2 regions of the Arthrobacter sp. SRS-W-1-2016 genome follow, and region 2 is predicted to be linked to the other one. Evidence: riboswitches for the same ligand, from Rfam matches in the RefSeq annotation. Region 2 holds a riboswitch; the other holds the start of a gene.
The links. Region 2 has a riboswitch for glycine ahead of BMF89_RS16770 (serine hydroxymethyltransferase). Riboswitches for the same ligand answer to the same signal wherever they lie in the genome.

Region 1: another riboswitch for glycine. It lies ahead of gcvP (aminomethyl-transferring glycine dehydrogenase); the one in region 2 lies ahead of BMF89_RS16770 (serine hydroxymethyltransferase).

What each region holds. Positions count from the first base shown of each region.
Region 1 covers NZ_MTPV01000026.1:89,271-93,686, forward strand. The annotation lists gene gcvP (aminomethyl-transferring glycine dehydrogenase) at 1-2,464, opposite strand, end outside; glycine riboswitch at 2,624-2,721, opposite strand; gene BMF89_RS06695 (TetR/AcrR family transcriptional regulator) at 2,910-3,458, opposite strand; gene BMF89_RS06700 (MFS transporter) at 3,541-4,416, shown strand, end outside.
Region 2 covers NZ_MTPV01000065.1:18,435-22,850, forward strand. The annotation lists gene BMF89_RS16755 (protein kinase) at 1-1,062, opposite strand, end outside; gene BMF89_RS22005 (helix-turn-helix transcriptional regulator) at 1,059-1,349, opposite strand; partial or broken gene BMF89_RS16765 (L-serine ammonia-lyase, iron-sulfur-dependent, subunit alpha) at 2,152-2,355, opposite strand; partial or broken gene BMF89_RS16770 (serine hydroxymethyltransferase) at 2,565-2,831, opposite strand; glycine riboswitch at 2,842-2,956, opposite strand; gene BMF89_RS16775 (PucR family transcriptional regulator) at 3,008-4,416, opposite strand, start outside.

The DNA of each region.
Region 1 (4,416 bases), on a different contig from region 2:
TGGCCACGTCCTCGGCGGTGACGCCGGTCTTGGCGGTCAGTTCGCGCAGGTCCAGGATGCACTCGTGGGCTACGAGTCCGCCTTCGCCGGTGTAGAGGACGGGGAAGTACTCGTTCAGGCGGGAGGCGATGTAGTTCGCGGCAAGCAGCGCGGACTTCGTGGCCTCGGTGAGGCCTTCGCCGCCCATGAGCTTCACGTAGGCCCAGGAAATCGGCAGGACGCCGGCGGAGCCGAAGCGTGAAGCCGAGATGGGCACGTCGTTGCCTTCGGTCCAGGCCGCGGCATTGCCGGGCATGAAGGGGGCCAGGTGCGCCTTGGCCGCGACCGGGCCCACGCCGGGTCCTCCGCCGCCGTGCGGGATGCAGAAGGTCTTGTGCAGGTTCAGGTGGGACACGTCGCCGCCGAACTTGCCCGGCTGGGCCAGGCCGACCAGGGCGTTGAGGTTGGCGCCGTCGATGTACACCTGGCCGCCGGCTGCGTGCACGGAGTCGCAGACCTCGCGCACGTCCGCGTCGTACACGCCGTGCGTGGAGGGGTAGGTGATCATGATGGCCGAGAGGACGTCCTTGTTGGCGTCGATCTTGGCTTGCAGGTCCGCGTGGTCGATGGTGCCATCGGCCGCGGTGGCCACCACCACCACCTTCATGCCGGCCAGCACGGCCGAGGCGGCGTTGGTGCCGTGGGCCGAGGCCGGGATGAGGCAGACGTTGCGCTGGGCCTCGCCGCGGGAGTGGTGGTAGCCGCGGATCGCCAGCAGGCCAGCGAGCTCGCCCTGGGAACCGGCGTTGGGCTGGATGGAGACCTGGTCGTACCCGGTGATCTCGCTCAGCTGGGATTCCAGGTCCGTGATGAGTTCACGCCAGCCCCCGGTCTGGGAATCCGGGGCGAAGGGGTGGATCGAGGCGAATTCAGGCCAGGAGATCGCTTCCATCTCGGCGGTGGCGTTCAGCTTCATCGTGCACGAACCCAGCGGGATCATGGTGCGGTCCAGCGCCAGGTCCCGGTCCGAGAGCTTGCGGATGTAGCGCAGCAACTGGGTTTCGGAACGGTGCGTGTTGAACACCGGGTGCTGCAGGTAGTCCGAAGAACGCTCGACCGCGGCCTCCAGGACGAAGCCCTCGTTGGCTTCGGTGAGTGAAGCACCAAACGCGGCGAGGACGTCGGCGACAACCGCCGTCGTTGTGGTCTCGTCAACCGAGACGCCCACAGTGTCGGCGTCGATGCCGCGCAGGTTGATGCCCTGGGCCTCCGCGGCAGCGACGATCCCGGCAGCCTTGCCCGGGACGCGGACGGTGACGGTGTCGAAGAAGCTGCCGTGCAGCACCTCAAGGCCCGCGGCCTTCAAGGACGCAGCCAGGGTGCGGGCGTGGTGGTGGGCGGTCTCGGCGATCGCCTTCAGGCCCTCGGGGCCGTGGTAGACGGCGTACATCGAGGAAACGATGGCCAGCAGTGCCTGCGCGGTGCAGATGTTGGACGTCGCCTTCTCGCGGCGGATGTGCTGCTCACGGGTCTGCAGCGCCAGGCGGTAGGCCGGAGTACCGGCGTCGTCCTTGGAAACGCCCACCAAGCGGCCCGGCATCGACCGCTCCAGGCCCTTCTGGACCGCCATGTACGCGGCGTGCGGGCCGCCGAAGAACAACGGCACGCCGAAGCGCTGGGTGGAGCCGACGGCGATGTCGGCACCCTGCTCGCCCGGAGGCGTGATCAGGGTGAGGGCCAGCAGGTCCGCGGCAACCGTGACCAGGGCGCCGCGTTCCTTGGCGGCGGCGATCACGCCCGAGTGGTCGAACACCCGGCCGGAAACGCCCGGCTGCTGCAGCACGATCCCGTTGATCTCGCCGTCGGGCAGGCCCTGGGACAGGTCGGCGATCTCCACCTCGAAGCCCAGCGCCTCGGCGCGGCCCTTCACGATCGCGATGGTCTGCGGGAGGCAGTCGGCGTCCAGGACCGTCTTGCCGTCGTGGGCGCTCTTGTTCTTGTTCGCCCGGCGCATCATCAGGACCGCTTCGGCCACGGCCGTGGCTTCATCCAGGAGGGAAGCGTTGGCGATGGGCAGGCCCACCAGGTCCTGGACCATGGTCTGGAAGTTCAGCAGGGCTTCGAGGCGGCCCTGGGAAATCTCGGGCTGGTACGGGGTGTAGGCCGTGTACCAGGCCGGGGATTCGAGGATGTTGCGGCGGATCACCGGCGGAGTGACGGTGTCGTAATAGCCCTGGCCGATCATCTGCACGGCCGTCTTGTTCTTGGAAGCCAGCCTGCGCAGCTCGGCCAGGACCTCGACCTCGCTCAGGGCGTCCTGGAGCGTCAGCGCGACGTCCTGGCGAATGTCTTTGGGAACCGCGGTGTCCACGAGCGAATCGACACTGTCGTAGCCAACAGACTTGAGCATGATGTCAATGTCGGCCTGGCGACGGGCGCCGATATGCCGGTCAACGAACGTGGTGGAGGTTGAACTAACCGTCACGAAGGAACTCCATTTATAAGGCGGCGCAAGGTACGCCACAGCTAATCGGATTCCTCCCCGCTCTGTATTGGACCTGAGAGTTTCCGCGAAACGTGCTTATGGCACTGTCCGCTTGCACCGTCGGTGAGCGCGCGTCAGCGTGCTGCTTTCCAGAGTTGCCTTGCCGCGGCGGTGCGTGGGCCTGAGAGATTCCTGGGGAGGATTTGCTCCTACGGCGCCTGCATCACATGCCTGCAGGACTCTCCCGCCGCAGATCAAAGGCGTATTCAATTGTGTGAATCGACTGTGGTTGCCGGTGACGGCTGCCACAACTACCAATTGTCCTATGGACTGCCCGCGTCCGCAAATAGGGTTACCTAGCAGCCCGACTTTCCCAACTGACTGGCACTTGTTGTCGTTTTGGAGCCTCAAAACGACACCTAATGCGAGTCAGTTGGGTGGCCACTCAGGTACGGAGGCGTTCGACGGCGGCCAGCAGCGCACCGACGTCGGCGCTCCTCGCGCTGGCCTTGACTTCCGTATCACCGGCGCCGCCTTCGAGCATTGCGTTGAAGTAGAGTCCATCGCCCATGTACCGGACGGCTTTGGCCATCTCAGGCCCCACTTCCTCGGCCAGCACATCGAGCCATTGTTGCTGGATTCCGGCGAAGCGCCTGCGGGTTTCTTCATGGGCTACTTCCGCGAGGCGCGTGGCCGCTACAAACACCCGGTCCAAGGGCGTGTCGGCCCACAGCGAGGACTTGATGAAGAACGCGGCAGCACCTTCCGGGGCTGCCTTCATCGCCTCGATGTCCAGCGCGGCCAGCCCGTCCATGCGCTCGAGCAAGGAGCTGATCATGGCTTCCTTGTTGGGGAAATGGTAGAGCAAGCCGCCCTTGGAGACGCCTGCGCGCTTGGCGACGGCGTCCAGGGTGGCAGCCCGCTCCCCCACCTCGATCAGCAGGGCTTCAAAGGCATCCAGGACAGCGTCCCGGGCAATAGGTTTTCGCGGCATGGTGTCCATCATCCCTTAGTTCGATGCGGCAGTTCGATGAGTCAAATTGAAACTATACCGTCCAGACGGTACAGTTATATTCATGTTCACCCCGTCCACAACCCAGCACCCGCGTACCCCTTCGATCCACACCGCCCCGTGGCGCGACTGGGCTGCCCTGGCACTCCTGATGTTCCCCGTGCTGCTGGTGGCTGTGGACAATACGGCGCTGACATTTGCCCTGCCGCAAATCGCCCGGTCGCTGGAAGTCGGGGGCGTACAGCTGCTATGGGTCGTGGATGCCTATCCGCTGGTCCTCGCAGCACTGTTGGTGTCCATGGGAAACCTGGGTGACCGGATCGGCCGCCGCCGCTTGCTGTTGATCGGCAGCACGGGCTTCGCGGCCGTTTCCGCGGCCACGGCCTTCGCCCCATCGGCTGAATGGCTCATTGCAGGACGTGCCAGCATGGGCATCTTCGGAGCCATGCTCATGCCGTCCACACTGTCGTTGATCCGCAACATCTTCCCGGACCCGAACCGCCGCCGGCTCGCGGTTGCCGTGTGGGCCGCGGGATTCTCCGGCGGCGCCGCGCTCGGTCCGATCTTTGGCGGTTGGCTCGTGGAGCATTTCCGGTGGGGAGCCGTGTTCCTGGTCGCCGTGCCGCTGTTGCTTCCCCTGCTGGCGTTCGGTCCGTCCCTGATTCCCGAGTCGAAGGACCGCAACCCGGGCAAGCCCGACGTTCCCAGCGTGGTGCTGTCCGTCCTGACCATGGCCCCGGTGGTTTACGGCATCAAGGAGGCCGCCGTGCACGGGTTCGGCCCGGTTCCCGCGGCCTTCATGGTGTTCGGCTTGGCTATGGGAATTGTCTTCGTCCGGAGGCAGGGCTCGTTGGCATCGCCCATGTTGGACGTTCAGCTTTTCCGGAACAAGGTCTTCAGCACGGCCATTACGGCCAACGTCCTGTCCCTGTTCTCCATG
Region 2 (4,416 bases):
GCGCGCTTGACGCCTTTCGATTTTCAAGTGCTGAATTACGATATCAATCCGCCGCAATATCCATTCAAGCTTTTCTTTAGACTTTCTGTCACGGCTGAACGGTGATCCTAATAATCGACGAAGCGGGTCGGGATGACAAAGAGACCTTAAAACAATTTCTAAGTCGTTACGCACAGACTTAGGCAGTTTTTCGACGATGCCCCCTAAGACATAATCGTATTTTGCACTCAAAACGTTCAGATCTCGGCGTTGCCCGGACTGAAAGTCGCTTTGGCCTTGTGACAATGCTGATTTCATGTCTGTGATCACCAGGCTAGTGAGAGAGAAGCCGGTCAATAGCTCGATAAAAAGTGACCCGACGCCATAGTAGTCCGCGGCAAGGAAATCGTCTGTCCCATCTCCTCCTTGCCAGAAAATAGCCTCGGGCGGTGAGTGGTGCAGATCTCCTCGACCCATAACGTAGGCATAGATGTCACGCGTCGGCGCTAAAGAAATATCTTTGGCGCGGCCTAAGTCGCCGAATCGAATCACGGGTTTAGATTTATTGACCATGATTAGACAGTTGCTGCATTTTAGATCTCGATGAGCAACTCCTCCCTGGTGCATTCGCATGAGGCTTAGCACAGCAGATCGCCAAAGGCTCAAGGCTTCCACTAAATCAAGACGCTCTCGTGCAACCGGGTCGTTACTAATCTCATCAAGGGAACCAGAAGCGAGAGCGAGTGCTTGATACGGGACGTCAATGGGGATGACAACGCCACCAGAAAAGGTCGCGTGGAGAGTGTGCGATCCACCCTCGAGAAAGTTGATGACACCATCGCAGGATTCAAGTTTCCTTAGGAGGAGTCCCTCATTCTCAAAGTCGAGGACTGCTGCGGGATCGTTTTTACCAGGTTTGAGGATCTTGACTGCAGCGCGCGCTCCGCCTGAAACAGAAACAGCCTCAAAGACTAGGCCGAAGTACCCTTGGCCCAGCAATCGCTCGATCCTGTAGTTGCCCATGATTTCACCCACGAGTAAGGAGGTCCAGTCAACTGGGGGCGATGTAGAAGCAGCGGTCATGCTTTGTATTTTGCTCTAAGTCGACTTATTTCGGCAGGATGTGACTGAAGAATTTGGATAACATCCTCTGGTAATTTCCCTTGGGCTACAACGATGTCTTCAATCGGAACGCTGTAGTATTGCGCTAGCCGCTGAGCAGCTTCCTCACCAACTGGTCGCTCTCCCCGTTCCATGCGGGACAGCTGAGAAGGCGCAACACCGAGTTCCGTTGCGGTGAAGCGCAGTGTGTGGCCTTTGCGATGGCGGAGCTCCCGGAGTAACGAAGCAACACTTTCTCCTTTGTCCATGAGTGCAAGACTACTTTTCGTTGCCAAGCTTGGCAACACTAGGGTGCCGGATGACCTCAGGTTGGGATACATCCGAGGCGCGAAGTGTGCTCGAGTAATGGCCTGGCGGAACTCGACCGTAAGCCGGTCCCCAGCTGCGTCAAATCTGTTTGACGTGCTCTGCAGCGGTGCGCTTGGAGGCGTCTCGTAGGAATGCCTTCTACGCTCCACCTGGATTTGTCTCAGAACCCTTCGGATACTAGACGTATCGACGGTCGCATGATGGTCTCGCGAAGGAACGGCGGAACGCTGTGAGTCGGCGATTCTCATAACTATGTGTCGAAACCTTGCGGTTGAATCGCGGTACGAACCTTTAGTTACGAGACACCTGGAAGGGTCGTGACGAAGCTGATCGGATGCGCGAGGGTATCGACCGCAACTTGCGATGGCACGGTGGGCGTCAACGTCCGCCCCACGTTTACCCCACGGAAACGATGAGAAACGATGACATGTCAGCGACCTCGCGCAGCAATGAAATTCCCTAGATTCCGCGGATTTTCAAGTCAACTTCAGCCCTTGGCGACCAATGAAATACGCCGTCCCATGAGAAGAGGTCAGGAGTTCGAATCTCCTTAGCTCCACAGTGAAGGCCCTTTGACCTGCGGAAACGCTGGGGTGGAGGGCCTTCGTTGTTGCTGGGGTTGCGAAATCACCAACCTGGCACTGACATCGGTCCCGGGTTGAGACGGGCTCCGGTGGTTCTGCCCCTTTCGACCCGTCGAATCCTTCCCCCTGTACGGGTGTGAGGAAGCGCAGCGCGTTGGGTGAGGCCCAGGTTGTGTTCCATTGCGATCTCGGCCGCGTTCTCCACCTGTCCCGGGGAGCCGCCCATGACTTCGGCCAAGCCGGCGGCGGCCATCGAGGAAGCGGAGCCGACCTCGCCCTGGCAGCCCACTTCGGCGCCGGAGATCGAGGCCTGCTCCTTGCAGAGCACTCCGACGGCGCCCGCGGCGAGCAGGAACTTCACGGATTTAATGTTCAGGTGACCAGCAGGCCCCTTCGGGCCCGGCCTCCGGCAGCATGCGTCCCCGCCGTCCCCCTAACCTCGCAAGCTCGGTCAGGGAACCCGGACGGCGTGGGCCCATTCGGTCGCGGAAACGTCCGCTCAGCGGGCGTCTACGCGACCGAGCATGCAGAGGAGGTCGGACCCGACGGGCGTATCGATCCGATCCCGGACTACGCTAGGTTCGCGACGCCGGGGTAGAGCGGGTGCGCGGCGGCGAGTGCCTCCACGCGGTGACGCAGGCCGGAGAGGTCGGCGTCGGCGATCAGTGCCTCGGCGATGATGTCCGCAACTTCGCGGAACGCCGCTTCACCGAAGCCGCGGGTCGCCAGTGCCGGGGTGCCGATCCGCAGGCCGGAGGTCACCATCGGCGGACGCGGGTCGAACGGAACCGCGTTGCGGTTGACGGTGATGTCGATCGCGGCGAGGCGGTCCTCGGCTAATTGGGTTCCTCCCCGCTCTGCATCGGACCTGAGAGATTCCGCAGAACGCATTGTCGCATTGTGTTCCGCTTGCACCGTCGGTGAGCCGGACCGAAGCCTGGCTGCTTTCCAGAGTTGCCTCGCCGCGGCGGTACGGGGGCCTGAGAGATTCCACATTGCTATCGGCAGCGGGTTTACTTGTGCATGGCCTCATGGATCTGGAGCGCAAACCAAAGCTGGGCCAACGTGGAGGTTTCGGTCATGTCGAGCCCCGTCAACTCGCTGATTTTCCGGATGCGGTAGATGATGGTTTGGCGATGGGCGAAGAGCGCCGCGGCAGTCTTTTGCCATGACCTCTGAGTGTCCAAGTAGGTCTTCAAAGTCACGATGAGATCGCCTTCCTGGCTTTGTTCATACGTGAAGATCGGGCCGAGCAGCCGCTGTACCAACGCCGTTCCCTCCTCGAAACTCGTGAGCCCCAGCCAGGAGGGGCCCTCGGCGTAACGGGTCAGGCTTACGGCATTGCCTTTCGCTGAACCGAGCGCCCACAGCGATTCCTGGAGTGCGCGTTGGACGCCCCCGGCAGACGTAGGCGAGCTGATGCCAATCCGGACCCCGGGCCCCGCGCAGTGGATCAAAACGTCATCCGTCACCCCCGCGGTTGCCGCTACATGAAGGGTGTTGAGACGCCGCAGGCAAGCGGCCTGAAGTCCGTGGCGCCACAGTTCCACGTGAATGTTCGCCAGCCGCTCGCCGTCGTCGGCCCCTATCGAAACCACCACGAAATTCTGCGCGGAAATCTCAAAATCGCTGAGCCTGATCTCCAGTTCCGCGATCCCGAGGCGCCCATCGAACGCCTGCAGGAGGAATTCGCCTGCTAGGCGGTGCCGCCCTTCCAGGGACAGGGCCGTTCGCGAGAGTTCCAGTCCCAGCACCGTCGCCGCATGCAGAAGCACGACGGCGTCAGGGTGCGGATCGCTTTTCGGCAGCACCACCAGCACCGCATTGGCGTGGGTGGGGATGTCCATCATCAACACGTGCCGGTCCCGAAGCCGATGCCATTGGAACTTCTTTCCGGTCATGGGTATATGTCCCGTCAGGGGGGCCAATTCCGCTTGCAGGAAGTCCGGCAACGGCTCACCATCCGGGTGCCAGGGATGGAGGCATCGCCGGTCCACGACGAAAAGCTCCGCATTGAGCTCAGCCGCGAGTCCTTGGAGAAGGCCTTGCCAGTGGTCCTCAATTGTTCCCGCCGTACGAAGCAAGTCATACAACCGTGCGGTCTGACGCAGGCGTCGCGATTCCTCCAAAAGGGAAGCTTCAGCCACGGTTCGCGCGATAGCGATGAAGGGCAATGGATACGGAATGCTAATCAGCGGCAGCGGCAACTGCTCGCAGGCCGCCAGGAACTCCGGCAGCAGCTCCGGAGCATGCATCTTTTCCCCGATGGCAAGGGCACTGGCACCTGCATCGACGAGCGCCTCGGCGAGCGCAACTTGGCCTTGGGGGTCGGCGGGGATGGACAGGCCATTGGTCATCATCAGTTCGCCGCCGGTGACCCATTCCCACAGCCTCGGCAGGTCGGAGGTGTGTGCCCAGGTGA